DNA from 3 places in the Streptococcus sp. V869 genome. Region 1 is predicted to be linked to each of the others. Evidence: predicted binding sites of a transcription regulator. Region 1 holds the regulator's gene; each other region holds the start of a gene.
The links. Region 1 encodes NrdR, which represses ribonucleotide reductase genes. Its sites were predicted from a motif close to ACACNATATATNGTGT; they were not measured.

Region 1 (9,957 bases):
ATACAACTTTTTAGATGAGATAGCAAGAAGGATGTTTATTGTGTATTTCCTTGAAATTTTCTGAAAAAGGAGTAAACTGGTATGCAGAAAGTCTATTTGTGGAGTATACGATGAAGTTATATGTTCAGTTAATGATTCTTTTTGTGATTTCGCTGATTGGTGAGGGAATTTCTGTTCTTTTCCATTTGCCTATCCCTGGAAGCATTATTGGTTTGATTATTTTATTTTTGGCTTTGCAGTTCAAGTGGTTGCGGGTACGTCATGTCAACATGGTTGGGAATTTTCTTCTGGCCAACATGACCATTCTCTTTCTGCCTCCTGCGGTTGGGATTATGGAGAAATTTGATGTGATTGCTCCCTATTTATTGCCCATTGTCTTGATTGTCTTTTTTGCGGCAGTGATCAATATTATCTTGATTGCGCTAGTGGTTCAGTTCATCAAAAAGCGTTATGAAGGTGATTACGAAGAAAGAGGTGCCAAATGAGCGAATTTGTATCCAATCCACTTTTTGGGATAGCCTTGTCTATCCTAGCTTATCTTGGAGGCATGATTATCTTTAGACGATACCCTCATCCTCTGACGACTCCCTTACTGCTAGCAACATTGTTTATCATAGCTTTTCTGAAATTGACGGGTATTTCTTACGCCGCCTATTATCAAGGTGGGGTTTATTTGAATAACTTGATTGTACCTTCGACAGTAGCACTCGGGATTCCTCTCTATAAAAGTTTTCATCTCATGAAGCACCATGTTAGAAGTATTTTGTTAGGCAGTTTTTTAGCAGTCATCGTGAATACTACTTTTACAGCACTAGTCGCCAAATTTTTCGGCATGGATTTCTTCTTGGCGATTTCACTTTTTCCAAAGTCGGTAACGACTGCGATGGCGGTTGGAATCACAGAAAAGCTACAAGGAATCACAACAATCACCTTGGTCGTAGTAGTAGCGACTGGTATTTTGACCAGCGTTATCGGTCCAACACTCTTGAAATGGCTGAAAATAGATGATCCAGTAGCTGCCGGTCTAGCCTTAGGAGGAACAGGTCACGCCGTTGGAACTGGGACAGCATTCCGTTACGGATCAGTCGCTGGTGCCATGGCTGGTTTAGCAATCGGAGTCACAGGTCTGCTTTATGTCTTTATCAGTCCTATCGTGGCTGGTTTAATATTAAGTTAAAGGTCAAGTATCTCTTGGCCTTTTATCTGTTTTTCAATAAAAATCCCCAGCAAAACTTCATTTGCTAGGGGATTATTGATTATTGAAGGTTCACTTTATTCTTCAAGATGTAGTAGGTGCCGATATAGTAGACAACAATCAAAATGATATCTTTAATGATTTCATATGTGAGAAAAGAGCTGTAGTTTATAGTAATATTTAAGAAAAGATCGCTAAATCCAATGATAGAATGAATCACAATATAGGCTACAACAGCCAGAGCTGTACGGTATTCATCAAATAGTTGACCGATAGAAATAGACAAGTAGATACAAAGGATGCTGGCAAGGGTATTTAAGATATAGGTTGTCAGGGTTAACCATAAATTGCCTAGATAGTAGTCGAAAAGGTCCTTGAATAAGGTAGATATAAAGACATCTGGGCTAATCATGGCAACGATGATGTAAAGACTCAAAAGAAAGACCACTGTACTTGTCAAAGACCAGACAAAGGCTCCAAGGATTTTAGCAGAGAGAATCTGGTGTTCAGATACTGGAAGGGTTAGGGTTAGATAGCCACGACGGTCATAAACGCTCCCCTTAAATCGTTGAATGATCAAAATCAAGGTTGAAATACTCAGAGTAATCACGAGGCCCCCAAAAACCAGAGCTAGAAAGACTAACATGAGAACACCCTTGTCTTGATAATAGGTGTTTGATAAGGCACTGCCGTGAATTCCTATGATGACAGATAGGGATAGTACAGCTGCATAGAGGGCAAGAAACCATTTGTTGACATTTTTAAATTCATAACGAACTAAATTCCAAAACATAAGAATCTCCTTTAACTAGGCTTTGAATTCGTGACGGAAGAGCTGGTCTATTGATTCACCTGACTCATAACGAATATCATCCACATTCCCTTGACGGACAACTTTTCCATCCTTGAGGAAGACAATCTCATCCAAGATTGGTTCGATGTCTGAAATCAAGTGAGTTGAAATCAAGACAGTCGAAGTTGGAGAGTAGTTGTTGATGATGGTGTTCAAGATGTAGTCACGAGCTGCAGGGTCGACTCCACCGATAGGTTCGTCAAGGACATACAAACGAGCATCACGACTCATGACAAGGATCAACTGAACTTTTTCTTTGTTCCCTTTTGAGAGTTTCTTGAAACGGCTATTCTCATCGATACCAAGGTCACGAAGAAGACCTTGAGCACGATCCAGATTGAAATCTTTATAGAAGGTCTTGAAAAAGGTAAGAGCTTCTTTGACCTTCATCTGTTCGTTGAGATAGGTCGTATCAGGTAGATAAGAAACGATAGCCTTAGTTGCTGGGCTTGGTTCCATGCCATTGATGAGGATACGCCCTTGCTCTGGTTGGAGTAAACCGTTGATTAGTTTAATCAGGGTTGTTTTTCCGGAACCGTTTGGGCCAAGGAGACCCACAATCTTTCCTGCCGGGATTTCAAGGGAAACATTTTGAAGAGCAGGGCTTGCTCCATAGAATTTTGAAACATTTTCAAATGTTAACAAGGTCATAGTCTAAACTCCTTCAATATAATCTCTCAAAACAGTTGGTAGTTCTTCTTTTTCATAGCCAAATTCTACCATGCCTGTTACAAATTGCTGCAACTGTTCTTCTGATAGTTGCTTCCGGGATTGGAGGATTAGGTCCAAGTCCTCGGTGACAAAACGCCCTGCAGTCCGCTTGGTGTATACGAAGCCTTCTCTTTCTAAATCTGATAGGGCGCGTTGGATGGTATTAGGATTAACGCCAGCCTCGCTAGCCAGTTCTCTGACAGTTGGCAGTTGTTGGTTGGGTTCTAGTTTATGGGAAACGATTTGCAGTTTGATCTTATCCATTATCTGCATATAAATGGGTTTATTGTTATCAAATGTCCAGGACATCACAGTCTCCTTTCTACAATTTCTTTTTGTATCACTTAAATAATACAACTAAACAAAAAACTTGTCAAGCCAAAAGGAGAATTATTTTGGGAATTGCTTAAAAAATGGTATAATGAAAAGAAAACGACAAGGAGGGGAAGGCATGCGTTGTCCAAAATGTGGCGCTACTAAATCAAGTGTTATCGATAGCCGTCAGGCTGAAGAAGGAAATACGATTAGAAGAAGACGTGAGTGTGAAGAATGCCAGCATCGTTTTACGACCTATGAACGTGTAGAAGAAAGAACGCTGGTTGTGGTCAAAAAAGATGGTACACGGGAGCAGTTCTCAAGAGATAAAATCTTTAACGGGATTATCCGTTCGGCTCAAAAACGTCCGGTGTCCAGTGATGAGATTGGCATGGTCGTCAATCGTATCGAACAAAAACTCCTCAGTCGCAATGATAATGAAATTCAAAGTGAAGATATTGGTTCGCTCGTCATGGAAGAGTTAGCTGAACTCGACGAAATCACATACGTTCGTTTTGCTAGTGTCTATCGTAGCTTTAAAGACGTGAGTGAGCTCGAGAATCTTCTCAAACAGATTACGCAATCTTCAAAGAAGAAAAAGGAAAAATAAATGAAGCCTAATGATCGTTTTTCTTTTCTAAAGAATAATCGGGTGTCGCAAGATCCCACATCTCTGGTGCAGTGCTACCTCCCGATTATCGGTCAGGATGCGCTGAGTCTTTACCTTTACACCCTAGCCTTTTGGGATAATGGGCAAAAGGAACATCTTTTTGCTGCTATTCTCAATCATCTCAATTTCGGGATGGATAGGCTCTTAAAAGCCTTTAAAATCTTATCAGCCTTCAACTTGGTCACTCTTTACCAAAATGGGGATGCCTATGAACTTGTTATTCATCCAACGCTTTCTAGTTCGGATTTCTTGCGTCATACGGTTTATCGTACCTTGTTGGAGAAAAAAATCGGTGAGCCAGCAGTTTCTGATTTGCGCCAAGAGTCTGCGGAGGGAGAAGCTTTGACCGTTCCTTTGAGTCAGGCCTTTCCAGAGATAGAAGATATAGCTAACACTGAGGAAACACTCGGAAAAGCTAATTTTACAAATGATTTTGATTTGGAACATTTCCGTCAACTTATGGCGAGAGATGGCCTCCGTTTCCAAGATGAACAGACAGATATCTTAGAACTGTTTAAAATAGCTGACGAGAAAAAATGGACCTGGTTTGAAACCTATCAATTGGCCAAGGCGACAGCTGTTTCTCAAGTTATCTCTGTCAAGCGTATGCGTGAAAAATCAGCGCAAAAATCTGTTTCGTCGGACTTCAGTCCCCAAGAAGCGACTATTATCAGGGAAGCGAAAAGCAAAACTGCCCTACAGTTTTTAGCGGGAATCAAACAAACACGAAATGCAGGAATTATCCAAGCTGAACGCGATTTGTTAAAACAGATGGCTGACTTGGGCTTGCTTGATGAGGTTATCAACATTGTTATACTCTTGACCTTCAATAAGGTTGATTCGGCCAACCTCAATGAAAAATATGCCATGAAAGTGGCTAATGATTACTCTTATAACAAAGTCAGATCTGCTGAAGAAGCTGTACTTCGAATCAGAGAGAAGAATCAAAAGGGACAGGAGCAAAAACTGGCTAAGAATAATCAAGCCAAAACCAATGTCCCAAAATGGAGTAATCCAGAATATAAAAATGAAACCAGCGAAGAAACTCGCTTGGAATTAGAACGCAAGAAAAAAGAAATGTTAGCCCGATTAGGAAAAGGAGGAGACTAGATGGAAAGTGTAGGAGATGTGCTTAAAGGTCATCCCAGCCGTTTTCAATACCAGGACTTGGTCCAGCAGATTGTAAAAGATCCAGATGTTGCGGCTTTTATCCAGAAGGAATCTCTCAGTCAGGAGGAGTTGAACCGTAGTATTTCCAAGTTTAACCAATACATCACTGAGAGAGATAAGTTCCTCCGAGGAGATACAGACTATATCGCGCGTGGTTACAAGCCTATCCTAGTCATGAACCATGGTTACGCGGATGTATCTTATGAGGAAACTCCGGAACTGATTGCGGCTGAGAAGGAAGCGGCTATCAAGAACCGTCTCAGACTGATTAATCTTCCAGCTAGTCTTAAAAAAGCTAGCCTAGCTCAAGTTGATTTGGATGATTTAGGACGCTTGCCAGTTTTTGAAAAGCTCTTAACTTTTGTTGAACAATATCCAGAAATCCGAAAAGGTCTCTACCTCTATGGAGACTTTGGAGTTGGGAAGAGTTTTATGGTGGCTGCCCTAGCCCATGATTTGTCAGAAAAACGTGGCGTTTCATCTACCCTTCTTCACTATCCAAGCTTTGTCATTGACGTTAAAAATGCTATCGGTGATGGTAATGTAAAGAGTTTGGTGGATGAAATCAAGCAAGCTGAAGTCTTGATTTTTGATGATATTGGTGCAGAGCAATCAACACCTTGGGTGCGTGATGAAGTCTTACAAGTGATTCTCCAATATCGTATGCAAGAAGATTTACCGACCTTCTTTACTTCAAATTTCAGTTTTGAAGATTTGGAAAAACATTTTGCTAAAGGCAAGAATGGAAATGATGAAACCTGGGAAGCTAGACGTGTGATGGAGCGTATCCGTTATTTGGCAGAGGAAACACGACTAGAAGGAGAAAATCGCCGATGAGTGAAACAATCACATTAATGAAATCTCATACTTCGGTTCGCAGATTTAAAGAAGAAGCAATCCCTCAAGAAGATTTAAATACCATTTTGTCTGCAGGACAAATGGCTTCTTCTTGGAAAAATTTCCAATCGTATTCTGTGATTGTAGTCAGAAGTCAAGAAAAGAAAGAAGCTTTGTATGAGCTTGTTCCTCAAGAAGCGATTCGTCAGTCTGCTGCCTTTCTCCTCTTTGTGGGTGATTTAAACCGTGCAGAAAAAGGAGCTCGTCTCCATACCGATACTTTCCAACCTCAAGGTGTGGAAGGGCTCCTCATCACTTCAGTAGATGCTGCATTAGCTGGGCAAAACACCTTGCTTGCGGCAGAAAGCCTTGGCTATGGTGGAGTGATTATCGGTTTAGTGCGTTACAAATCTGTTGAATTAGCAGAATTGTTCAAGCTACCTGACTACACCTATCCAGTTTTTGGGATTGCACTAGGTGTACCAAATCAAAAGCATGATGTAAAACCAAGATTGCCACTCGAGAATGTTGTTTTTGAGGAAGAATACCAAGAACAAACAACTGAGGCTATTGAAGCCTATGACCGTGTGCAGACTGAATACGCAGGAGCGCGTACGACTACCACTTGGAGTCAGCGTCTTGCGGAGCAATTCGGTCAGCCTGAACCAAGCTCGACTAGAGAAAATCTTGAACAAAAGAACTTATTTTAGAAAGTGAGAAAACATGGCCTTACCAACTGTTGCCATTGTAGGACGTCCCAATGTTGGGAAATCAACCCTGTTTAACCGTATTGCAGGGGAACGCATCTCAATCGTAGAAGATATTGAAGGGGTAACACGAGACCGTATCTATGCGACTGGTGAATGGCTCAATCGTTCTTTTAGTATGATTGATACTGGAGGGATTGATGATGTCGATGCTCCGTTTATGGAACAAATCAAGCACCAGGCAGAAATTGCCATGGAAGAGGCAGACGTCATCGTCTTTGTCGTTTCTGGAAAAGAAGGAATCACAGATGCAGACGAATACGTAGCTCGTAAACTCTATAAAACCCATAAACCGGTCATCCTTGCAGTCAACAAGGTGGACAATCCTGAGATGCGAAATGATATCTATGATTTTTATGCACTAGGCTTGGGTGAACCACTGCCTATTTCATCTGTTCACGGGATTGGTACAGGGGATGTGTTGGATGCTATCGTCGAAAATCTTCCACATGAAGTTGAAGAAGAAAATCCAGATGTCATCAAATTCAGTTTGATTGGTCGTCCAAATGTCGGAAAATCTAGCTTGATCAATGCCATTTTGGGAGAAGATCGCGTCATTGCCAGTCCTGTAGCTGGGACAACTCGTGATGCTATTGATACCCATTTTACAGATGCAGATGGCCAAGAATTTATCATGATTGATACGGCTGGTATGCGTAAGTCTGGTAAAGTCTATGAAAATACTGAGAAATACTCTGTTATGCGTGCCATGCGTGCCATTGACCGTTCGGATGTGGTCTTGATGGTGCTAAACGCCGAAGAAGGTATCCGTGAGTACGACAAACGTATCGCTGGATTTGCTCACGAGGCTGGTAAAGGGATGATTATCGTGGTCAATAAGTGGGATACCCTTGAAAAAGATAATCACACCATGAAAAACTGGGAAAAGGATATCCGTGAGCAGTTTCAATATCTGCCTTACGCACCGATTATCTTTGTATCAGCTTTGACCAAGCAGCGTCTTCACAAACTACCAGAGATGATTAAGCAAATCAGCGAGAGCCAAAATACCCGTATCCCATCAGCTGTCTTGAATGATGTGATTATGGATGCTATTGCCATCAACCCGACACCGACAGACAAAGGGAAACGCCTCAAAATCTTCTATGCGACTCAAGTTGCAACCAAACCACCGACCTTTGTTATCTTTGTAAACGAAGAAGAACTGATGCACTTCTCTTACTTGCGTTTCTTGGAAAATCAAATCCGCAAGGCCTTCGTCTTTGAAGGAACGCCGATCCACCTCATCGCAAGAAAACGGAAGTAAGATGATAAAAAAGAGGGCATTTAGTCTTCTTTTTTTATCGATAAGTTCAAGATTGTAGAGCTACATTTGTCATCGAAATAACATATTTTTCCTGGTCCTTGTCACGATTTTGTAATGAAAAGGTACTATCTTTGTAAAAGTCAAAATGCTATAATTCTCTAAACAATTTTCCTTGCATAAGGAGGTTATTATGAAAAAAGATAGATTGTTAAAGAATCGTTTCGTGGCGCATCTACTTGGATTGCTGATGGCATTTTTCTTCCTATCAGGATTCACTGCACCTGAAAAACCAGACTATGGTATCTACGACCCAAATCATTATTTGACAGAGGAAGTAGTTACTCAAATTCGCGATTTGAATGAAGCCAATAGTCAAAAGGCAGAAAAGCTTCAAATAGGTGTCTATATCGTAGATAGTCTGGAAGGAGAAAGTATTGAAACGGTGGCGAATGAGACGGCTAGAGCCTGGAAGATAGGCTATTCAGGAGATAATTTTGGAAGTCTGATTGTGGTAGCCGTTCAAGATCGTAAATCAAGGATTGAAACCAGCAATAACACAGCCATTAGGATAACAGATTATCAAAACAAGCAGATCTTGGCAGCTAGTCGTACGGATTTTAAAACTGGTGACTATAGTAAAGGAATTCTAGCGATTGCCAAAGGTTTGGACAATCAGTTTTATAGAGGAACTGGGACCTTCTCGTCTGATGATGACTCCTCTGATATCAAACGTTATTCCGAAAGTATCAGTGGGAAAAAATCTAATCGAGATAGAACTAGTTCATCAAACCGCCGTCAAAAAAATGACCCCATAAAAGATTTCTTTATGTTCCTGACGGTAATATATTTCGTTGGAGTCATTATTGCCATTATCAGAGGTAGAGGTGGCGGAGGGGGAGACTCCTCTGACGGCGGCTGGTGGTTTAGTGACTCTTCCGACTCAGGGTCATCTTGGTCCGACTCAGGATCAGACTCTTCTAGTAGCTGGGACGGCGGAGGTTTCGATGGCGGAGGCTCATCCGATGATTGGTAATGTTCGTATGTAATTTAAAGAAATAAGTAGGTTTAAGAAATGAAAAATAAAGGAATTATTTATGTATTAAGTATTTTACTGGCTATTCTCTTGCTAGGTGGATGCTCAGTAGTAGGCACTTATAACGGACTTGTCTCCGAACAAACCAAGGTCGAGCAAGCGCAAGCAGATGTAGCGACAGCTCTTCAACGTCGTTCTGACTTGATTGGAAATTTGGTAGAGTCTGTAAAAGGTCAGATGAACCATGAGACAGAAGTCTTTACCCAAATTGCAGAAGCTCGTGCTAAAATTGGGAATGGCTCCGTAACTTCAAAAGAAAATCAAGAGGCTCAAGGAGAGTTGAGTTCCGCTATTTCACGTTTGATTTCGCTAACAGAAAACTATCCAGAACTCAAGAGCAATCAAAATGTGGAACAACTTATGACGGAGTTGGCCGGAAGTGAAAATCGTATCTTTGTAGCTCGCAAGGATTACAACCAAGCTGCAACAGAATACAATCAAAAATTAAGAAGCTTCCCAACAGTTCTTTTCGCTAACATGATGAACTTTAAAGAGGCAGAAACCTTTAAAGAAAGCGAAGAAGCCAAGACAGCTCCAAAGGTTGATTTTAGCACTTCTACAACTAAAGAATAGGCTTGAAATTTCTAAAAGAAAATCAATGATTAGCAATAGTTTGAACATTTACAAAAAAAGGCTCTAAATGAGCCTTTTTTAGCTTGTATAAACACGGATTCTTTCTTGAAAAAGCTGGGCAAATATGCTACAATAAAAAGAACATTCTAAAATATTCAGAATTTAAAGTAAGGAAAAAAATGGCAAATTTATTAAAAACAATCATCGAAAATGATAAAGGGGAACTCCGCCGCTTAGAAAAGATGGCTGATAAAGTCCTCAAATACGAAGATGAAATGGCTGCATTGACAGATGAGCAGTTGCAAGCTAAGACAGAAGAATTTAAGCAACGTTATCAAAATGGTGAAACGCTTGATCAACTCTTGTACGAAGCCTTTGCGGTTGTACGTGAGGGAGCTAAGCGTGTTCTTGGGCTCTTCCCATACAAGGTTCAGGTTATGGGTGGTATCGTTCTTCACCACGGTGACGTTCCAGAAATGCGTACAGGGGAAGGTAAAACCTTGACA
Region 2 (9,957 bases), on a different contig from region 1:
ATCTTCTGAATTGTAGGATTCTACTACCTGAGTCTTACTAGCTGTTTCTGTTTCGTTTTGGTTAGATTTTTGTTCTTCTTTTTTAGTCAAGAATTCAACTTGTTTTTGGAATTTAGAAATCAGTTCTTGAATTGGTTTTATTTTCTCTTCAATGGAAGTTTGTTCGTTAGTAGAGTTAATATCTTTAATGATTTCTAGTATTTTTTGTAAAGAAGTGATGCCTGCTTCAAGTGTTTGTTTATCTTGAAACTGGCTATCAGAGTCCTTTATATCTAATTTTAAAGCTTTTTCAGTATAATGCTTTGTGACTTTATCGGCAGTAGAAGTAAGAAAGTCTGTTAGTGTCTTTTTACCCGCATCAGTGGTTGGTTTCAATTCCTGAATCTTTTTCCAATCATCTATTATGCTTTCAGAATCGATGTTGAAGTCTTTAATAGCATTTTTTACTTGTTCAACATCTTGTTGATTTTTTTGTTGTTTGATGAGAGCAATGTTTCCTCTCTCTGCTTGAACATGTTCTTGATGAATGACTAAGGCTGTTAAAAGTCCAAAACCTGCAATAATTATAATAGCAAAAATGGTATTTTTTGATTTTAGTATATCTTTGTAGTTGTTCACAATAGTTCTACGCACGTGGATAAAGGTATATGTATGGAATCATGTGCGCATTCCTCCTCATTACAGTATATCATTTTTAGTTGATTTTAAAAATAAATTTTTAAAGTGAATAGAGGTTTAGGCATGAATTACTTTTTTGAGTTCTTAATTTTATGTATTTACAGAAGAGATTGATAGATTTGTCTCCATCTTCCTTGTCATCTTTTTTAAAGCATGCTATAATGAATCTTGCTCAAGCGACCTTCAATCGTTGAAGCACACACGACCTTCAATCGTGAATAAACGAATAGATGGGAGACTTACCATGAGTGATAACTCTAAAACACGTGTTGTCGTGGGGATGAGTGGTGGTGTCGATTCGTCGGTGACGGCTCTCTTGCTCAAGGAGCAGGGCTACGATGTGATCGGTATCTTCATGAAGAACTGGGATGACACAGATGAAAACGGCGTCTGTACAGCGACCGAAGATTACAAGGATGTGGCTGCGGTGGCAGACCAGATTGGCATTCCTTACTACTCTGTCAATTTTGAAAAAGAGTACTGGGACCGCGTTTTTGAGTATTTCCTAGCGGAATACCGTGCAGGACGCACGCCAAATCCAGACGTTATGTGTAACAAAGAAATCAAGTTTAAGGCCTTTTTGGACTATGCCATGACCTTGGGAGCAGACTATGTAGCAACTGGGCACTATGCTCGAGTGGCGCGTGATGAGGATGGCATCGTTCACATGCTTCGTGGCGTGGATAATGGCAAGGATCAGACCTATTTCCTCAGTCAACTTTCTCAAGAACAACTCCAAAAAACCATGTTCCCACTAGGACATTTGGAAAAACCTGAAGTACGTAAAATAGCTGAAGAAGCTGGACTTGCGACTGCTAAGAAGAAAGACTCGACAGGAATTTGCTTTATCGGAGAAAAGAACTTTAAAGAATTTCTCAGCAACTACCTACCAGCTCAACCTGGTCGAATGATGACTGTGGATGGTCGCGATATGGGCGAGCATGCAGGCCTTATGTACTATACGATTGGTCAGCGTGGCGGACTCGGTATCGGTGGTCAACACGGAGGGGACAATGCCCCTTGGTTCGTTGTTGGCAAAGACCTGAGCCAAAATATCCTCTATGTCGGACAAGGTTTCTATCATGAAGCGCTCATGTCAACAAGCCTAGAAGCCAGTCAAGTCCACTTTACTCGTGACATGCCAGAGGAGTTTACGCTAGAATGTACGGCTAAATTCCGCTACCGTCAGCCTGACTCTAAGGTAACTGTTCATGTTAAAGGAGACAAGGCCGAGGTCATCTTTGCGGAGCCGCAACGCGCCATTACACCAGGACAGGCAGTTGTCTTTTACGATGGTGAAGAGTGTCTCGGTGGTGGTTTGATTGACAATGCCTACCGTGATGGCAAGGTTTGTCAGTACATATAGATTGACAAATTTTCTCAATTTGCTACAATAATAAAAGCAATAGAAATGATGGTCAAAGCTCATGGATGTTGCAGGCTTTTTGTCCTGCACTTCTTTGGAGTTTTGACTGTTTTTGTGTCGTTAAGAAAGGAGGTTACATGCAAGAACAAGATTTTCGGACCAAGTCAAACCAAACAGTTTTTGGTGTAAGAGCGACCGCTTTGATTGTAAAAGACAATCGCTTGTTAGTTGTAGAAGATGAGGATGGTTTTTATACAATTGGAGGTGCCATTCAAGTGGATGAAGCTACTGAAGATGCTGTGGTTCGAGAAGTAAAGGAAGAACTTGGTGTCGCATCTAAAGCTGTTCAGTTAGCTTTCATTGTTGAAAATCGCTTTGAACAAGCTGGAGTCCACTATCATAATATCGAGTTCCATTATTTAGTGGACTTGCTGGAAGATGCACCGTTAACCATGCAAGAAGATGCGAAGCCCTTACCTTGCCGGTGGTTTGCTTTAGATGATCTATATACTGTTAATCTGAAGCCAGCATTTTTAAAAACTACCTTACCAAATTGGGACGGACAATTACGACACATCCATCTTAACGAATAGGAGAGAAGATGACTTATAATTTTACAGAAGAATACGATATTATTGTAATTGGTGCGGGGCATGCAGGGGTGGAAGCATCCCTAGCTGCAAGCCGTATGGGTTGCAAGGTTTTGCTTGCGACTATCAACATTGAAATGCTGGCCTTCATGCCATGTAATCCGTCTATTGGTGGTTCTGCCAAGGGGATTGTAGTGCGTGAAGTTGACGCCCTCGGTGGTGAAATGGCCAAGACCATTGATAAGACTTACATCCAGATGAAGATGCTCAACACTGGGAAAGGACCTGCTGTTCGTGCCCTTCGTGCGCAGGCTGACAAGGAGCTTTACTCTAAGGAAATGCGCAAGACGGTTGAAAATCAAGAGAATCTGACCCTTCGTCAAACCATGATTGATGAGATTTTGGTGGAAGATGGCAAGGTTGTCGGTGTTCGTACAGCCACCCATCAAGAGTATGCTGCCAAGGCTGTTATCGTGACGACAGGAACTGCCCTCCGTGGGGAAATCATCATCGGAGACCTCAAGTACTCATCAGGACCTAACCACAGTCTGGCTTCTATTAACCTCGCTGACAATCTCAAGGAACTTGGGCTTGAAATCGGTCGTTTCAAGACAGGGACACCTCCACGTGTCAAGGCTTCTTCTATCAATTACGATGTGACAGAGATTCAGCCAGGAGATGAAACACCAAATCACTTCTCCTACACTTCACGTGATGAAGATTATGTCAAAGACCAAGTGCCATGTTGGTTGACTTACACCAATGGTACCAGTCATGAGATTATCCAAAACAACCTCCACCGTGCGCCTATGTTCACAGGTGTGGTTAAGGGAGTGGGGCCTCGCTACTGTCCGTCGATTGAGGACAAGATTGTACGTTTTGCAGACAAGGAACGCCACCAACTTTTCCTAGAACCAGAAGGTCGCAATACAGAAGAAGTCTATGTCCAAGGTCTTTCAACCAGTCTACCTGAAGATGTACAGCGTGAGCTAGTTCATTCTATCAAAGGTTTGGAAAATGCAGAAATGATGCGAACTGGCTATGCTATCGAGTATGATATGGTCTTGCCGCATCAATTGCGTGCAACACTTGAAACCAAGAAAATTTCAGGTCTCTTCACTGCTGGACAGACAAATGGAACGTCAGGTTACGAAGAAGCTGCTGGCCAAGGGATTATCGCGGGTATCAATGCGGCTCTGAAAATCCAAGGTAAGCCTGAGTTGATTCTGAAACGAAGCGACGGTTATATCGGAGTGATGATTGACGACTTGGTAACTAAGGGAACCATTGAACCTTACCGTCTCTTGACTAGTCGTGCTGAATACCGCCTCATTCTCCGTCATGACAATGCTGATATGCGTTTGACTGAGATGGGGCGTGAGGTTGGCCTTGTGGATGATGAACGTTGGGCTCATTTTGAGATTAAGAAAAACCAATTTGAAAATGAAATGAAGCGTTTAGACAGCATCAAACTTAAACCAGTCAAGGAAACTAACGCTAAGATTGAAGCAATGGGGTTCAAACCATTGACTGATGCAGTCACTGCCAAGGAGTTCCTCCGTCGCCCAGAAGTCTCTTACCAAGATGTGGTTGCCTTCATCGGACCTGCTGCCGAAGAATTGGATGACAAGATTATCGAATTGATTGAGACAGAAATCAAGTACGAAGGCTACATTTCCAAAGCTATGGATCAGGTTGCCAAGATGAAACGCATGGAAGAAAAACGTATTCCGGTCAACATCGATTGGGATGATATTGACTCTATCGCGACAGAAGCGCGCCAGAAGTTCAAACTCATTAATCCAGAAACCATTGGTCAGGCTAGCCGTATTTCTGGGGTAAACCCAGCAGATATCTCTATTTTGATGGTGTATCTGGAAGGTAAAAATCGTAGCATTTCAAAAAACTTAGAAAAGAAAACTGATTAAAAAGTGCTGAATCCTCTTTTTGAGAATTCAGCTTTTTTAGATTTTTCTCCTTTTTTCGAATGAAGAGAAAAGGAGGGGTAACCATGCTGACAGTAGAGGAAAAAACTTTTTTAGACTACTATAAAAAAGCTTCTTATCATCGTTTTTATGAGATTGAACGCTTTGTTTTCTTATCTGAAAAGTTACGCAAACGTCCGCCGCAGGCTGACAAGAACTAGACTTTTTGATATACTAGAACAAATTAAAATATAGGAGAGAATGAATGAACGTATATGGCAGATTAGAAGATGAATCGAATCCATATTGGGTGGGAAGTCAGGAAGCTCCAGTAACAAATGAGGAGCAACTCGAGGTTGAAACTCGTCAGCCTGCTCGCTTACCATTTTTTAATATCCTAATTTTGAGTACGCTAGTAGTACTTGTGTCTGTGGTCCTACCCTTTTTATTAGGCTTGCTAAGTCCAGAACAGACTCAGGATTTCTATATCGGATGGGCCATGCATCAAAGCGGAGATATCTACTCTGACTACTTTGGAACTAGTGGTCTCCTTTATTACTTTTTACAGTATCTAACCAAAGGCAGTCTATTGTTTGCAGTCTTTAATTGGTTAGCCTTAATAGGTGCAGGATTCTTTCTTTTTCATTCGGCTTATAACTTGACGGGACAAAACAAACAATCTCAACAAGTGCTGACAGTCTTTTATATCCTCGCCAGTGCTCTTAGTTTTGGTGGTGGCTATGCGACTATTCTTGCCCTTCCGTTCTTATTCTATGCTCTCAGTTTAGCGATTGCTTACTTTGCAGAACCAGATCATGATAAAGGTTTCATACGTATTGGGATTAGCCTGGCCCTAGCATTTTTCTTTGCACCTTTGGTGACAATTTTATATGCATTTGTCTTATTTTTTGCAGTAACTGCTTTTAATGTTGGGCGCAACAACTTGACTCATGGCCTCTATCAATTCTTTGCGGCGGGTCTTGGTTTTTCAATCTTCTTTTATCCAATTGGCTACTATACAGCTTATAAAGGTAGCTTCGGAAATGCCATTAGTCAAATCCTCTATCCATTAGATAGTTTGAACTTCACCTCTAACTCGGGGTTACTCGACAACATCCTCTTCTATGGATTATTGGCAATTGCTCTTGGAGCATTGACGTTGGCTTTCACAGGTCTCTTCCAATCTAAACCATTGAAACAATCAGTCTTATCAATCTCTGCTGCAATAGCTGTTATTTTGGTATTAGTTTTAGAAATTTTCTCTACAGATCTTATCAATGGTAGTCGTATGGTTGAATTGTTACCCTTCTTGTCTATTCTATTGTTAACTCGAATTCGCACGTGGGAATTAGAGGGAGCCAGCCGTCGTAGAAGACGCAGAGAAGAAACGTCACCATGGGGCACTTTTGTGAAAGGAAATGCCTATCTGCCAATTTTAGCTCTCGTTTATCTATTTTTAGCTCCTGTAGTTTCACGATATGTGCTTCATGCAGAACAATATAAAGAGCGCACTAGTATTGAGGCTAAGATTAAAAGTGAAACACAGGCTACAGAACGTATCTATGTATGGGATAATCTGACAAGTAGTTATAAGGCTAGTGAGCGTTTAGCAGCAAGTCAGTTGCTATCTCCTAGATTGCATACAGGACTTGATGCAAATCGTACTAAGCTTGTAAATGATCTTCGAGATAATCAACCAAAGATGATTGTAGTGAATACAAAAACATCTCTTTGGACAGAAGTTGAGCAGCTTTTAGCTGAAAATTATCAAGCCGTTCCAAGTGAATTCAAAGATTTTAAACTCTATAAATTAAAATAAAAACTATCAATATCTTGTGTAATTTTAAAAAATTTTTATTTTTTTACACAAGATATTGATTTTTATTTTTTTAGTGATATAATACTTTTTAGAATCAATATTATATTTAAGAAAAGGGTATGGATATGATTGTATTGGAAGAGAAGGCTGTCCCTGATCCGACTTTATTCGTCGAAAAGCGTGACGGCAGACGTGTCATTTTTGATGTAGACAAGATTGACAAAGCGCTTCATAAGGCTGCGGAAAAGGTTATGGATGTAACTCCTTTGGTCGAAAAGCGACTTAGTACCCTCGTTGAACGTATCGTTGACGAGATTCATAGCCGTTTCCCACAAGGTGTAAAAATCTATGAAATTCAAAACATCGTAGAACACGAGTTGTTGGAAGCTAAAGAATATGCCTTGGCCGAGGAGTATATTACCTATCGAACACAAAGGGATTTTGAGCGCTCAAAAGCGACAGACATCAACTTTAGCATTCATAAACTTCTCAACAAAGATCAGGCAGTTGTCAATGAAAATGCCAATAAAGACAGTGATGTCTTTAACACCCAGCGTGATTTGACGGCAGGGATTGTTGGAAAATCCATCGGACTTCAAATGCTTCCTAAGCATGTGGCAAATGCCCACCAAAAAGGGGATATCCACTATCACGATTTGGACTACAGCCCCTACACTCCTATGACCAACTGTTGTTTGATTGATTTTAAGGGTATGTTGGAAATTGGTTTTAAGATTGGGAATGCTGAGGTAGAAAGTCCGAAATCTATCCAAACTGCGACAGCACAGATTTCACAAATCATCGCAAACGTCGCATCTAGTCAGTATGGGGGATGTTCAGCAGACCGTATTGATGAAGTTTTGGCTCCTTATGCAGAGAAAAATTATCAAAAACACCTTAAAGATGCAGAGGAATGGGTCCTACCTGACAAGCGCGAAGAATACGCCTGGAAGAAAACTCAAAAAGACATCTATGATGCCATGCAATCTTTAGAGTACGAGATTAACACCCTCTTTACCTCAAACGGGCAAACACCATTTACTTCCCTTGGTTTTGGTCTAGGAACTAGTCGTTTTGAACGCGAAATTCAAAAGGCAATCCTGAATATTCGAATCAAGGGGCTGGGTTCAGAACATCGTACAGCAATCTTTCCTAAACTCATTTTCACCCTTAAAAGAGGTCTTAACTTAGAGGAAGGCTCTCCTAACTACGACATTAAGCAATTGGCTCTCGAGTGTGCAACCAAGCGGATGTACCCAGATGTTTTATCTTATGATAAGATTATCGAGTTGACAGGTTCTTTCAAGGTACCGATGGGCTGTCGTTCTTTCCTTCAAGGATGGAAGGATGAAAATGGAGTAGAAGTCAATTCAGGTCGTATGAATCTAGGTGTGGTAACGGTCAATCTTCCTCGTATTGCCCTTGAATCTGAAGGCGACTTGAACAAGTTCTGGGAAATCTTCAATGAGCGCATGAATATCGCAGAAGATGCACTGGTCTACCGTGTAGAGCGAACCAAGGAAGCGACACCAGCTAATGCGCCTATCCTCTATCAATACGGTGCTTTCGGCCGTCGTCTTGGTAAGGAAGAAAGTGTTGACCAACTCTTTAAGAATCGTCGTGCGACTGTTTCGCTTGGCTATATCGGGCTCTATGAAGTGGCGACAGTCTTCTTTGGCAACAATTGGGAAAATAATCCAGAAGCCAAAGAATTCACCCTTGATATCATTAGAGACATGAAACATCGAGTAGAAGAATGGTCAGACCAATATGGCTATCACTTCTCAATTTATTCAACACCATCTGAAAGTTTAACGGACCGTTTCTGTCGTTTGGATACAGAGAAATTTGGATCTATTCCAGACATTACTGATAAAGAATACTACACAAATTCCTTCCATTATGATGTCCGAAAAAATCCAACACCGTTTGAAAAGTTGGACTTCGAGAAAGTTTATCCAGAAGCAGGTGCATCAGGAGGCTTTATCCACTACTGTGAGTATCCTGTTCTCCAACAAAATCCAAAGGCTTTGGAAGCTGTCTGGGACTATGCTTACGACCGTGTAGGTTATCTCGGAACTAATACTCCAATTGACCGCTGTTACAAGTGTGATTTTGAAGGAGACTTTAATCCAACCGAGAGAGGTTTTGCCTGTCCTAACTGTGGCAATAGTGATCCTAAAACAGTCGATGTTGTTAAACGGACCTGTGGCTATCTTGGAAATCCGCAAGCGCGTCCGATGGTTAATGGACGTCACAAGGAAATTGCTGCGCGTGTTAAACACATGAATGGCTCTACTATTAAATCAGCAGGGCATGAAGTAAGAAATTAGAAAGAGATAGCATGGGAAAATATCAATTAGATGATAAAGGCAAGGCTTTGGTTCAACGATTCCACGAAAAACATTCAAAGGGTGGAGTCAATAAAAAAGACCGAGTAGCTAGCCTTAGAGAACAATTTTTAAACAAAAACAAGAAAAAGTGAGAGTTGCCTCTCACTTTTCTTATAGCGGGGAGGGGAATATGGAACTACGCAGACCAGGATTGGCAGATAAAGAAACAATTTTAGAGATGATGTCAGAGTTTGAAAAGAACCAATCAGCCCACGATGGTGGATTTTGGGATGCTGAGGGTTTTGTTTACGAAGAGTGGCTGGAGACAAATATGCAAAAAGAAATGGGAATAAATTTGCCTGAAAATCGTGTTCCTTCTATTCAATTTGTATCATTTGATGCTGTAGGTCGAGCTCTAGGATTTTTGAATCTGCGATTGAGACTGAATGATGGCTTGCTGAATTATGCTGGCCACATTGGCTATTCCATTCGTCCATCTGAAAGAGGTAAGGGTTATGCGAAAGAATCCCTCCGACAAGGTCTACAAGTTGCTAAGGGAAAGAATATCAAACGAGCGCTTGTGACTTGTAGCACAGAAAATCCTGCCAGCCGTGCTGTTATTTTAGCTAACGGTGGTGTTTATGAGGATGTTCGAAACGGAACAGAGCGCTACTGGATAGAGTTGGAGTAGAAGGATGACTTGGAATACACCAAAACCAGGTGAATGGAAGAGTGAGGAGCTCAGTCAGGGTCGTATCATTGACTATAAGGCTTTTAACTTTGTGGATGGAGAAGGCGTGCGCAATTCTCTCTATGTAGCAGGTTGTATGTTTCACTGTGAGGGCTGTTACAACGTAGCAACCTGGTCCTTTAATGCAGGGATTCCGTACACGCCAGAGTTAGAAGAACAAATCATGGCAGATCTGGCCCAACCCTATGTTCAGGGTTTGACCCTGCTAGGAGGAGAACCATTCCTCAATACGGGTATTCTCTTGCCTCTCGTCAAACGTATACGGAAAGAATTGCCAGATAAAGATATCTGGGCTTGGACGGGATACACATGGGAAGAGATGATGTTGGAAACACCTGATAAACTGGAGCTCTTGTCACTGATTGATATCTTGGTTGATGGACGGTATGATAAAAGCAAGCGTAATCTCATGCTTCAATTCCGTGGCTCTTCCAATCAACGAATTATCGATGTACAAAAATCCCTCAAAAGTGGGCAAGTGATGATTTGGGACAA
Region 3 (9,957 bases), on a different contig from region 1:
GAGAAAAGAAGTCGTGGTTAGATGTACCGGTTGAAATCCCGTTCATAACGATAGGGTTGACATCGTCAGCTGAATCAGGGAAGAGTGGATCTTGTCCCAAGTTCATGAGGGCTTTGTTGGCGTTGTAACGTAGGAATGTTTTCACTTCTTCAGTCCATCCAACACCATCATAAAGGCTTTCGGTATAACCTTCTTCATTTTCATAAAGTGTGTAGAGAAGGTCGTACATCCAATCTTTTAATTTTTCTTGCTCTTCTTCAGGTAATTCATTGAAACCAAGTTGGAATTTATACCCGATATAAGTACCGTGAACTGACTCATCACGAATAATCAACTTAATGATTTCAGCAACGTTAGCCAATTTGTTATTTCCGAGGTAGTAGAGTGGTGTAAAGAAACCAGAATAGAAGAGGAAGGTTTCAAGGAATACACTGGCTACTTTCTTTTCAAGAGGAGTACCATTGAGGTAAATTTCATTGATGATTTGTGCTTTTTTCTGAAGATATGGGTTTGTATTAGTCCATTCAAAGATTTCTTCAATCTCAGTCTTGGTATTCAAGGTTGAAAAGATAGAAGAATAAGATTTAGCATGGACAGATTCCATAAATTGGATGTTGTTAAATACAGCTTCCTCATGTGGTGTACGGATATCTGCACGTAGCGCTTGAACCCCAGTTTCAGACTGCATGGTATCCAAAAGTGTCAAACCACCAAAGACTTTTCCTACTAAGTCTTTTTCCTTGTTTGATAATTTTCTCCAGTCATCAAGGTCATTTGACAAGGGAATACGTGTATCGAGCCAAAATTGCTCAGTCAACTTCTCCCAAGTTGATTTATCGATGACATCCTCGATGGCATTCCAGTTAATGGCTTTGTAGTAAGTTTCCATTACAAATCTCTTTCTTTTGATTTTAATAAATAAAATAAGGATGAATAGTGTATCACTCTATGATTGGACTACCGCACAAAAAGTCGGAATACCGACTTTTTGTTACTGCCTAATCTTAGTATAGAGGTTATCAGTTAGTCCTTAAATCACACAGCTTTCACATTGGTTAGCACCAACTTCACCGCCGTCATCTGTATAGGTACGAACGTAGTAGATCGACTTGATGCCCTTGTTAAAGGCGTAGTTACGAAGGATAGATAAATCACGTGTTGTTTGTTTGTTCTCTTTCTTCCATTCGTAAAGACCTGTTGGGATATCACTACGCATGAAGAGTGTAAGTGAAAGCCCTTGGTCTACGTGCTCAGTTGCAGCAGCATAGACATCGATAACCTTACGCATATCCATATCGTATGCTGAAGTGTAGTAAGGGATGGTGTCAGTTGACAATCCTGCTGCAGGATAGTAAATCTTACCGATTTTCTTTTCTTGACGTTCTTCAATACGTTGAGTGATTGGGTGGATAGAAGCAGATACGTCATTGATGTAACTGATAGAACCATTTGGTGCGACAGCTAAACGGTTTTGGTGGTAAAGACCGTCTGCTTTAACTTTATCACGAAGTTCAGCCCAGTCAGCTGCAGACGGGATAAAGATACCTTCAAAGAGTTCTTTGACACGATCAGATTTTGGAACAAACTCGCCTGTTACATACTTGTCGAAGTAGCTTCCGTTTGCGTAGTCTGATTTTTCAAAGTTGTGGAAGGTAACACCTCGTTCACGTGCGATGTTGTTTGATTCAACGAGAGTCCAGTAGTTCATGAGCATAAAGTAAATGCTGGTGAACTCAATAGACTCAGGTGATCCATATTCGATCAGTTGTTGGGCAAGGTAGCTGTGGAGTCCCATAGCACCAAGTCCGAATGTGTGAGCTTGGCTATTTCCATGGTCGATAGTAGGAACAGCTACAATGTGAGAACTATCAGTAACGAAGGTCAAAGCACGTACCATAGCTCGGATTGAGCGACCAAAATCAGGTGAAGTCATCATGTTGACCACGTTGGTTGAACCAAGGTTACATGAAACGTCAGTACCCATTTTAATGAATTCTTGTGCGTCATTAATCAAGCTTGGTTCTTGAACTTGAAGAATCTCAGAACACAAGTTACTCATAATGATTTTTCCATCAACTGGATTTGCGCGGTTAGCCGTATCGATATTGACAACATATGGATAGCCAGATTCTTGTTGCAATTTAGAGATTTCTGTTTCCAAATCACGCGCCTTTATTTTTGTCTTGCGGATGTTTGGATTTGCAACCAATTCATCGTATTTTTCAGTGATATCAATATAGTTGAAAGGTACGCCATACTCTTTTTCAACAGAATAAGGACTGAAGAGATACATTTCTTCGTTTTTACGTGCTAATTCGTAGAATTTATCTGGTACCACAACACCAAGTGATAAAGTCTTCACACGAACTTTTTCATCGGCATTTTCTTTCTTAGTTGAAAGGAAGGCGATAATGTCTGGGTGGAAGACGTTGAGGTAAACAACCCCAGCACCTTGACGTTGACCAAGTTGGTTAGAGTAAGAAAAGCTATCTTCGAAAAGCTTCATAACTGGAACGACACCAGAAGCCGCACCTTCATATCCTTTGATAGGGGCTCCAGCTTCACGAAGGTTGTTGAGGGAAATTCCGACACCGCCTCCGATACGTGAAAGCTGAAGAGCTGAGTTGATAGAACGTCCGATAGAGTTCATATCATCTGTTACCTGAATCAAGAAACAGGATACCAATTCACCACGACGTGCACGACCTGCATTTAAGAAAGATGGTGTAGCAGGTTGGTAGCGTTGGTGGATGATTTCATTTGCGATATCAGTTGCGATAGTTTCATTGCCATCAGCAAAGTAAAGAGCGTTAAAGAAGACACGGTCTTCCATGCTCTCAAGATAGTATTCCCCATCATTAGTTTTCAAGGCATATTGATTGTAAAACTTGTATGCTGCCATGAATGACTTGAATTGGAAGTTTTGATCTTTAATAAATTGATAAAGCTCTTCTAAGAATTCTGGACGATATTTCTTGATAAATGCTGTTTCGATATAGTCTTGTTTGATGAGGTAATCAATTTTATCTCTGATAGAATCAAATACCATTGAGTTAGGCTCAACATTTTCTTTAAAGAATGCATCCAAGGCTTCTTTATCTTTATGAAGCATAATTTGACCATTAACTGGACGGTTAATTTCATTATTTAGACGGAAGTAAGTTACATCCTCGAGTTGTTTTAATCCCATAAAATTCCCTTTAATTCATTACAAAAGAAAGGCTTCTAAGATTGACATAGAAGCTTTGAGTCCTGATTGTTAAGCAAGTTTTTTGAGTTTTGCTGGTTGGAACCCAGAGAAAACTTCAGTCGGTGTTTGGATGATAGGAGCAGCGCTAAAGCCGAGCTCTTTAACTTGTTCAATAAATTCAGGTTGTTCGTCAAGATTGATTTCGCGATATGTGATGTTGTTACTATCTAAGAATCGTTTGGTCATTTTACATTGAACACAATTATTTTTAGAATAAACAGTTACCATTCTGTAACTCCCCTTTCAAAATTTAATTACATCTTAAGTATATCAGAAAAAAAATCTTTGTCAACGAAGAAAAACTAAATATTGTAGATTTTTTTTAGATGAGAGATGACTAAACACAATATATAGTGCTTGCGAAAAAATAAAACCCATAAATAACAGCGTTTTCTAAATGTTAAAAATATAAAAAACTACATGATGTATTTTGATATATAAAATAGAAGATTTTCAGCAAGTTATCTGAAAGGAAAACGAAGAAATCCCATAAAACACTTGAAAAAAATCACAGAAGGTGATATAATACCAAATTGTAAGGGTTATCAGATATAACTCAAAAAGAAAACAATTAAAGGAGAGTCAAATTATGGCTTCTAAAGATTTCCACGTAGTGGCAGAAACAGGTATTCACGCACGTCCAGCAACATTGTTGGTACAAACAGCTAGCAAATTTGCTTCAGATATCACTCTTGAATACAAAGGTAAATCAGTTAACCTTAAATCAATCATGGGTGTTATGAGTCTTGGTGTTGGCCAAGGTGCAGACGTTACAATCTCTGCTGAAGGTGCGGATGCTGATGATGCTATCGCTGCAATCTCAGAAACAATGGAAAAAGAAGGATTGGCATAAGAATATGACAGAAATGCTTAAAGGAATCGCAGCATCTGATGGTGTTGCAGTTGCTAAAGCATATCTACTCGTTCAACCGGATTTATCATTCGAGACTATTACAGTCGAAGATACAAATGCAGAAGAGGCTCGTTTGGATGTTGCTCTTGAAGCTTCTCAAAACGAGCTTTCTCTTATCCGCGAGAAGGCTGTAGGTACGCTTGGTGAAGAAGCGGCGCAAGTATTTGACGCTCACTTGATGGTTCTTGCCGACCCTGAATTGATTGGTCAGATTAAAGAAACTATTCGTGCAAAAAAAGTAAATGCAGAAGCAGGTCTTAAAGAAGTAACAGACATGTTTATTACTATCTTTGAGGGAATGGAAGACAATCCATACATGCAAGAACGTGCAGCGGATATCCGCGACGTTACCAAACGTGTTTTGGCAAATCTTCTTGGTAAGAAATTACCAAACCCAGCTTCTATTAATGAAGAAGTAATTGTCATTGCGCACGACTTGACTCCATCTGATACTGCTCAATTGGACAAAAAATTTGTAAAAGCTTTTGTAACGAACATTGGTGGACGTACAAGCCACTCAGCTATCATGGCTCGTACACTTGAAATTGCTGCTGTTTTGGGTACAAACAACATTACTGATCTAGTAAAAGATGGTGATGTCTTGGCTGTTTCAGGTATTTCAGGTGAAGTTGTTATCAACCCAACTGAAGAGCAAATTGCAGAATTCAAAGCAGCTGGTGAAGCTTACGCTCAACAAAAAGCTGAATGGGCTCTTTTGAAAGATGCTAAAACAGTTACTGCAGATGGAAAACACTTTGAGTTGGCTGCGAACATCGGTACACCTAAAGACGTTGAGGGTGTGAACGAAAACGGTGCAGAAGCAGTTGGTCTCTACCGTACTGAATTCTTGTACATGGATTCTCAAGACTTCCCAACTGAAGACGATCAATACGAAGCTTACAAAGCAGTTCTTGAAGGTATGAACGGTAAACCTGTTGTTGTTCGTACAATGGATATCGGTGGGGATAAAGAACTTCCTTACTTTGATCTTCCTAAAGAAATGAACCCATTCTTGGGTTACCGTGCTTTGCGTATCTCAATCTCTGAAACTGGTAACCAAATGTTCCGTACACAATTGCGTGCATTGCTTCGTGCATCTGTTCACGGTAAATTGCGTATCATGTTCCCAATGGTTGCTTTATTGAAAGAGTTCCGTACTGCAAAAGCTATTCTTGAAGAAGAAAAAGCGAAATTGGTTGCTGAAGGTGTTGCAGTTGCAGATGATATCCAAGTAGGTATCATGATTGAAATTCCTGCTGCAGCTATGCTTGCTGATCAATTTGCTAAAGAAGTTGATTTCTTCTCAATTGGTACAAACGACTTGATCCAATACACAATGGCTGCTGACCGTATGAACGAACAAGTTTCATATCTTTACCAACCATACAATCCATCAATCCTTCGCTTGATTAACAATGTTATCAAAGCAGCTCACGCTGAAGGTAAATGGGCTGGTATGTGTGGTGAAATGGCCGGTGACCAAACTGCGGTTCCACTTCTTGTCGGAATGGGATTGGATGAGTTCTCAATGTCTGCTACTTCAGTACTTCGTACACGTAGCTTGATGAAGAAACTTGATACAGCTAAAATGCAAGAATATGCTAACCGAGCTCTTACTGAATGTTCAACAATGGAAGAAGTTCTTGAACTTTCTAAAGAATACGTTAACTTTGATTAAAAACATTAAAACCTTGTAGGACAAAACTACAAGGTTTTTTCTACTTTATTTTAAAAAGTCCACCTGTAAAATTTTCTAAAAATATGGTAAAATAGACAAAGGAAAAATACGGAGGCAACTATGCAAAACAGACCAATCATTATCGGAGTAACAGGGGGATCTGGGGGAGGAAAAACCAGCGTTTCTAAAGCAATCTTATCGCATTTCCCCAATGAAAAAATCGCCATGATTGAGCATGATTCCTATTATAAAGATCAATCTCATTTAACCTTTGAAGAACGTATCAAAACCAACTATGACCATCCTTTTGCTTTTGATACTGATTTAATGATTGCGCAAATCAAAGAATTATTGGCAGGACGGCCTGTTGATATTCCTACCTATGATTATGCAGCACATACTAGAAGTTCGAAGACTTATCGCCAAGAACCTCAAGATGTTTTTATCGTAGAAGGAATATTGGTTTTGGAAGACAAACGACTTCGTGATTTGATGGATATTAAGATTTTCGTAGATACTGATGATGATGTTCGTATCATCCGTCGTATTAAACGCGATATGGAGGAACGTGGCCGTAGTTTGGATAGCGTTATTGATCAGTATCTTGGTGTAGTGAAACCTATGTATCATCAATTCATTGAACCTACAAAACGTTACGCTGATATTGTAATTCCTGAAGGTGTAACCAATACGGTAGCGATTGACTTGTTGACTACTAAGATTGAAAAGATTTTAGAAGAAGCTCGTTTAGCTCAGTAATAACTAAAAAAACTGTATCTCTTGATACAGTTTTTATTGTTTAATTTTTTCAAGTCTTGGAACAATAGCGAGAGTTAAAATAGCCGAGATAATTAATTCTGCTATCGAATTTGTAGAGATAACAGTCGCTAATAGTTTTTGAATATTTCCATCAAAAACATTACCAAAGAGGAAGAAGATACCACCTAAGACAAATACTGTATTAGTGAGTGAACCAAGTGCACCTGCAAAAATGAGCCCGGCTTTTCCCTTTAGCAGTTTATAAACGAAATAAGGTGTCAAACCGATCAAGATACGTGGGACAATTGCAATCACAACTGAATATAGGTTACCATTAGGTACAAATGGTGAGAAAAGATAACTAGTTGGTAAGATAGTAATTGTATTAACTGTTAAGCTAATCATACCCATTAAAAATCCAAGGACTGCACCAATCCGTGGGCCGTAAATGATACTTCCAATAATAACAGGAATGTGTACAATAGTAGGTTTAATTGGGAATGGTAATACATTAAATAAGATAGAGCTAAGTAGATGGATGACAATCATACTAGCAAAAAAGATAGCAACAGGTGCGATGTTAGAGCGTTTGTTCATTGAGAGTTTCCTTTATTCTTTCTATAATAATTTCCAAATCGGCTAAAGCGCCGCTTCCGAAGTCCCCACAAGCTAAGAGAGATTCTTTAGGAGAGATGATCCCGTATCCATAGCTTTCAAGAGTTTTAAGATTTGTTTGTGTGGTAGGATGGTTATACATTTTTGTATTCATGGCAGGAGCAAGTAATTTAGGGATATTATCTGGTAATGCCAGAGCAGTACTAGTCACCATATTATCAGCAAAACCATATGCTAATTTTGCAATGGTATTAGCAGTTGCTGGAGCAACGATAAACAAGTCAGTTTCTTTTCCTCTTTCGATGTGATTGACTTGGTCTGGATAAGGTTCTTGCATGACATCGAGATGAACCAGATTTTGGGACAAAACTTGCAGTGTTAATGGTTGTATAAAATCTGTAGCAGCTTTTGTCATCAAGACCGATACACTATGTCCTTGCTTTTTCAAAGAACTGACTAAATCGGCAGCCTTGTAGGAAGCAATTGAACCAGTAATTGCAAGAGTAATATGAGCCATAACTTTCCTTTCTAAAAAGTAAATCCTTGAATTTTTTTAATTATTAGCTCAGCGATTTCTTGTTTGCTGTATGCTGTTTGATAATCGTTTTCTTCAACTAAGTAAGCCAGGTGTTGTTCAGAGTTTATTTGATTCAAATCGTTAGCAACAATAATGTCTGCTTGATTCTTTTTAAGACTTTCTCTAGCAACATCTATCAAATGATCCTTTGTGACATCAACCAGGAGTTTAAAACCTATTAGATGAATTTTAGGATTCCATTCTTTGACCAGAGAAATAATCTTAGGATTTTTCTTAAGAAAGAGAATCTGAGTATCTTCCTTTGAAGAAATTTTGGACTCAGTATTCTGCTTAGTTAGAAATTTCGATAGATCTTGACTTGCTTGTACCTCATCTATACTTGTCATGTAGACTGGGGTGTAGTCAGATACAGCCATAGAATGAATTAAAACTTGATAATCTTTAACAAGATTTCGCATCTCCTCAAGTAAATCCAAAGTATTCTTTATTTCTATGATTTTAAGATTTGGATGACTAGCTGGTCTAACTGCCTGAGAAGTTGTAATCAAGCAAACTTCATGACCTGCTTTTATTAAAGCTTCTGTTATAACCAAGCCAAGATGACCTGTAGAGTGATTAGTGATAGAGCGAACACGGTCTATAGCCTCACTAGTACCACCAGAAGTTACTAAAATTTTCATAGAACCATTTTACACAAAAAAGACTTTTAAGTCAAAGAAAGCGGTTTAGTTTAGCTTTGAGTTATTATAGTTATTATCTATAAAGACATATAAAAAATAGATAATTCTTGTAATTTCACAGAATTATGGCAAAAAATACGAACAATAAATTCATTTTTGTATAAATAAATCTTGTTTTATGATATAATGAGTTAACACATTAGATGTAGAGGAGTTTTGAATGAAAACAGATATTGAAATCGCACAGAGTATCGAGCTAAAACCAATCGTTGATGTTGTAGAGAAACTTGGTATTTCTTACGACGATTTGGAATTGTACGGAAAGTACAAGGCTAAGCTCAGTTTTGATAAAATCCGTGCAGTTGAGAGCAATCCAGTCGGGAAATTGATCTTGGTAACAGCCATTAACCCAACACCAGCAGGTGAAGGGAAATCAACCATCACTATCGGGCTTGCAGACGCCTTAAATAAGATTGGTAAGAAAACCATGATTGCTATCCGCGAACCATCTCTTGGTCCTGTTATGGGGATTAAAGGTGGTGCAGCTGGTGGTGGTTATGCGCAAGTTTTACCAATGGAAGATATCAACCTTCACTTTACTGGTGATATGCATGCTATTACAACTGCAAACAATGCTCTTTCTGCCTTGATTGACAATCACTTGCATCAAGGGAATGATCTAGGTATCGACCAACGCCGTATTCTCTGGAAACGTGTAGTCGACTTGAATGACCGCGCTCTTCGTCACGTAACTGTTGGCCTTGGTGGTCCGCTTAATGGTATTCCACGTGAAGATGGATTTGATATCACTGTTGCTTCAGAAATCATGGCAATCCTTTGCTTAGCAACTGATGTTGAAGATTTAAAACGTCGTTTGGCTAATATCGTTATCGGTTACCGTTATGACCGTACACCTGTTTCAGTTGGTGATTTACAGGTTGAAGGTGCCTTGGCATTGATATTGAAAGATGCTATCAAACCGAACTTGGTTCAAACCATCTATGGAACACCTGCCTTTGTACATGGTGGCCCATTTGCCAATATCGCACACGGATGTAACTCTGTCTTGGCTACAACTACAGCCCTTCATTTGGCAGATTACACAGTAACGGAAGCAGGATTTGGTGCAGACCTTGGTGCTGAGAAATTCCTTGATATCAAAACTCCAAACTTGCCAACTGCGCCAGATGCAGTAGTTATCGTTGCAACTCTTCGTGCTCTTAAGATGAATGGTGGAGTAGCTAAGGATGCTTTGACAGAAGAAAATGTAGAAGCAGTTCGTGCAGGATTTGCAAACTTGAAACGTCACGTTGAAAATATCCGTAAATTTGGTATTCCAGCAGTTGTTGCTATTAACGAATTTGTATCTGATACAGAAGCAGAAATCGCAGCTTTGAAAGAACTTTGTGCTTCCATTGATGTTCCGGTTGAGTTAGCTAGCGTATGGGCTGATGGAGCTGAAGGAGGAGTGGCTCTAGCTGAAACGCTTGTCAAAACAATTGACGAAAAACCTGCTAACTACAA

Region 2: nrdD (anaerobic ribonucleoside-triphosphate reductase) is a predicted target of NrdR. The motif match lies at 6,424-6,439, and genes of this name have one in related genera.
Region 3: nrdH (glutaredoxin-like protein NrdH) is a predicted target of NrdR. The motif match lies at 3,592-3,607, and genes of this name have one in related genera.

The regions. Positions count from the first base shown of each region.
Region 1 is NZ_JBTHHW010000002.1:82,358-92,314, reverse strand. It holds gene ACXYSN_RS05880 (CidA/LrgA family protein) at 111-485, shown strand; gene ACXYSN_RS05875 (LrgB family protein) at 482-1,177, shown strand; gene ACXYSN_RS05870 (hypothetical protein) at 1,257-1,988, opposite strand; gene ACXYSN_RS05865 (ABC transporter ATP-binding protein) at 2,004-2,699, opposite strand; gene ACXYSN_RS05860 (GntR family transcriptional regulator) at 2,703-3,068, opposite strand; gene nrdR (transcriptional regulator NrdR) at 3,211-3,684, shown strand; gene ACXYSN_RS05850 (replication initiation and membrane attachment family protein) at 3,685-4,854, shown strand; gene dnaI (primosomal protein DnaI) at 4,855-5,751, shown strand; gene ACXYSN_RS05840 (NADPH-dependent oxidoreductase) at 5,748-6,461, shown strand; gene der (ribosome biogenesis GTPase Der) at 6,475-7,785, shown strand; gene ACXYSN_RS05830 (TPM domain-containing protein) at 7,976-8,818, shown strand; gene ACXYSN_RS05825 (LemA family protein) at 8,858-9,451, shown strand; gene secA (preprotein translocase subunit SecA) at 9,631-9,957, shown strand, end outside.
Region 2 is NZ_JBTHHW010000003.1:82,041-91,997, forward strand. It holds gene ACXYSN_RS07610 (hypothetical protein) at 1-618, opposite strand, end outside; gene mnmA (tRNA 2-thiouridine(34) synthase MnmA) at 923-2,044, shown strand; gene ACXYSN_RS07620 (NUDIX hydrolase) at 2,182-2,637, shown strand; gene mnmG (tRNA uridine-5-carboxymethylaminomethyl(34) synthesis enzyme MnmG) at 2,646-4,562, shown strand; gene ACXYSN_RS07630 (hypothetical protein) at 4,646-4,780, shown strand; gene ACXYSN_RS07635 (damage-inducible protein CinA) at 4,825-6,378, shown strand; gene nrdD (anaerobic ribonucleoside-triphosphate reductase) at 6,504-8,711, shown strand; gene ACXYSN_RS07645 (hypothetical protein) at 8,723-8,863, shown strand; gene ACXYSN_RS07650 (GNAT family N-acetyltransferase) at 8,902-9,402, shown strand; gene nrdG (anaerobic ribonucleoside-triphosphate reductase activating protein) at 9,407-9,957, shown strand, end outside.
Region 3 is NZ_JBTHHW010000001.1:418,217-428,173, forward strand. It holds gene nrdF (class 1b ribonucleoside-diphosphate reductase subunit beta) at 1-889, opposite strand, end outside; gene nrdE (class 1b ribonucleoside-diphosphate reductase subunit alpha) at 1,031-3,190, opposite strand; gene nrdH (glutaredoxin-like protein NrdH) at 3,260-3,478, opposite strand; gene ACXYSN_RS02165 (phosphocarrier protein HPr) at 3,840-4,103, shown strand; gene ptsP (phosphoenolpyruvate--protein phosphotransferase) at 4,108-5,841, shown strand; gene udk (uridine kinase) at 5,962-6,600, shown strand; gene ACXYSN_RS02180 (ECF transporter S component) at 6,634-7,197, opposite strand; gene coaC (phosphopantothenoylcysteine decarboxylase) at 7,181-7,732, opposite strand; gene ACXYSN_RS02190 (phosphopantothenate--cysteine ligase) at 7,744-8,433, opposite strand; gene ACXYSN_RS02195 (formate--tetrahydrofolate ligase) at 8,654-9,957, shown strand, end outside.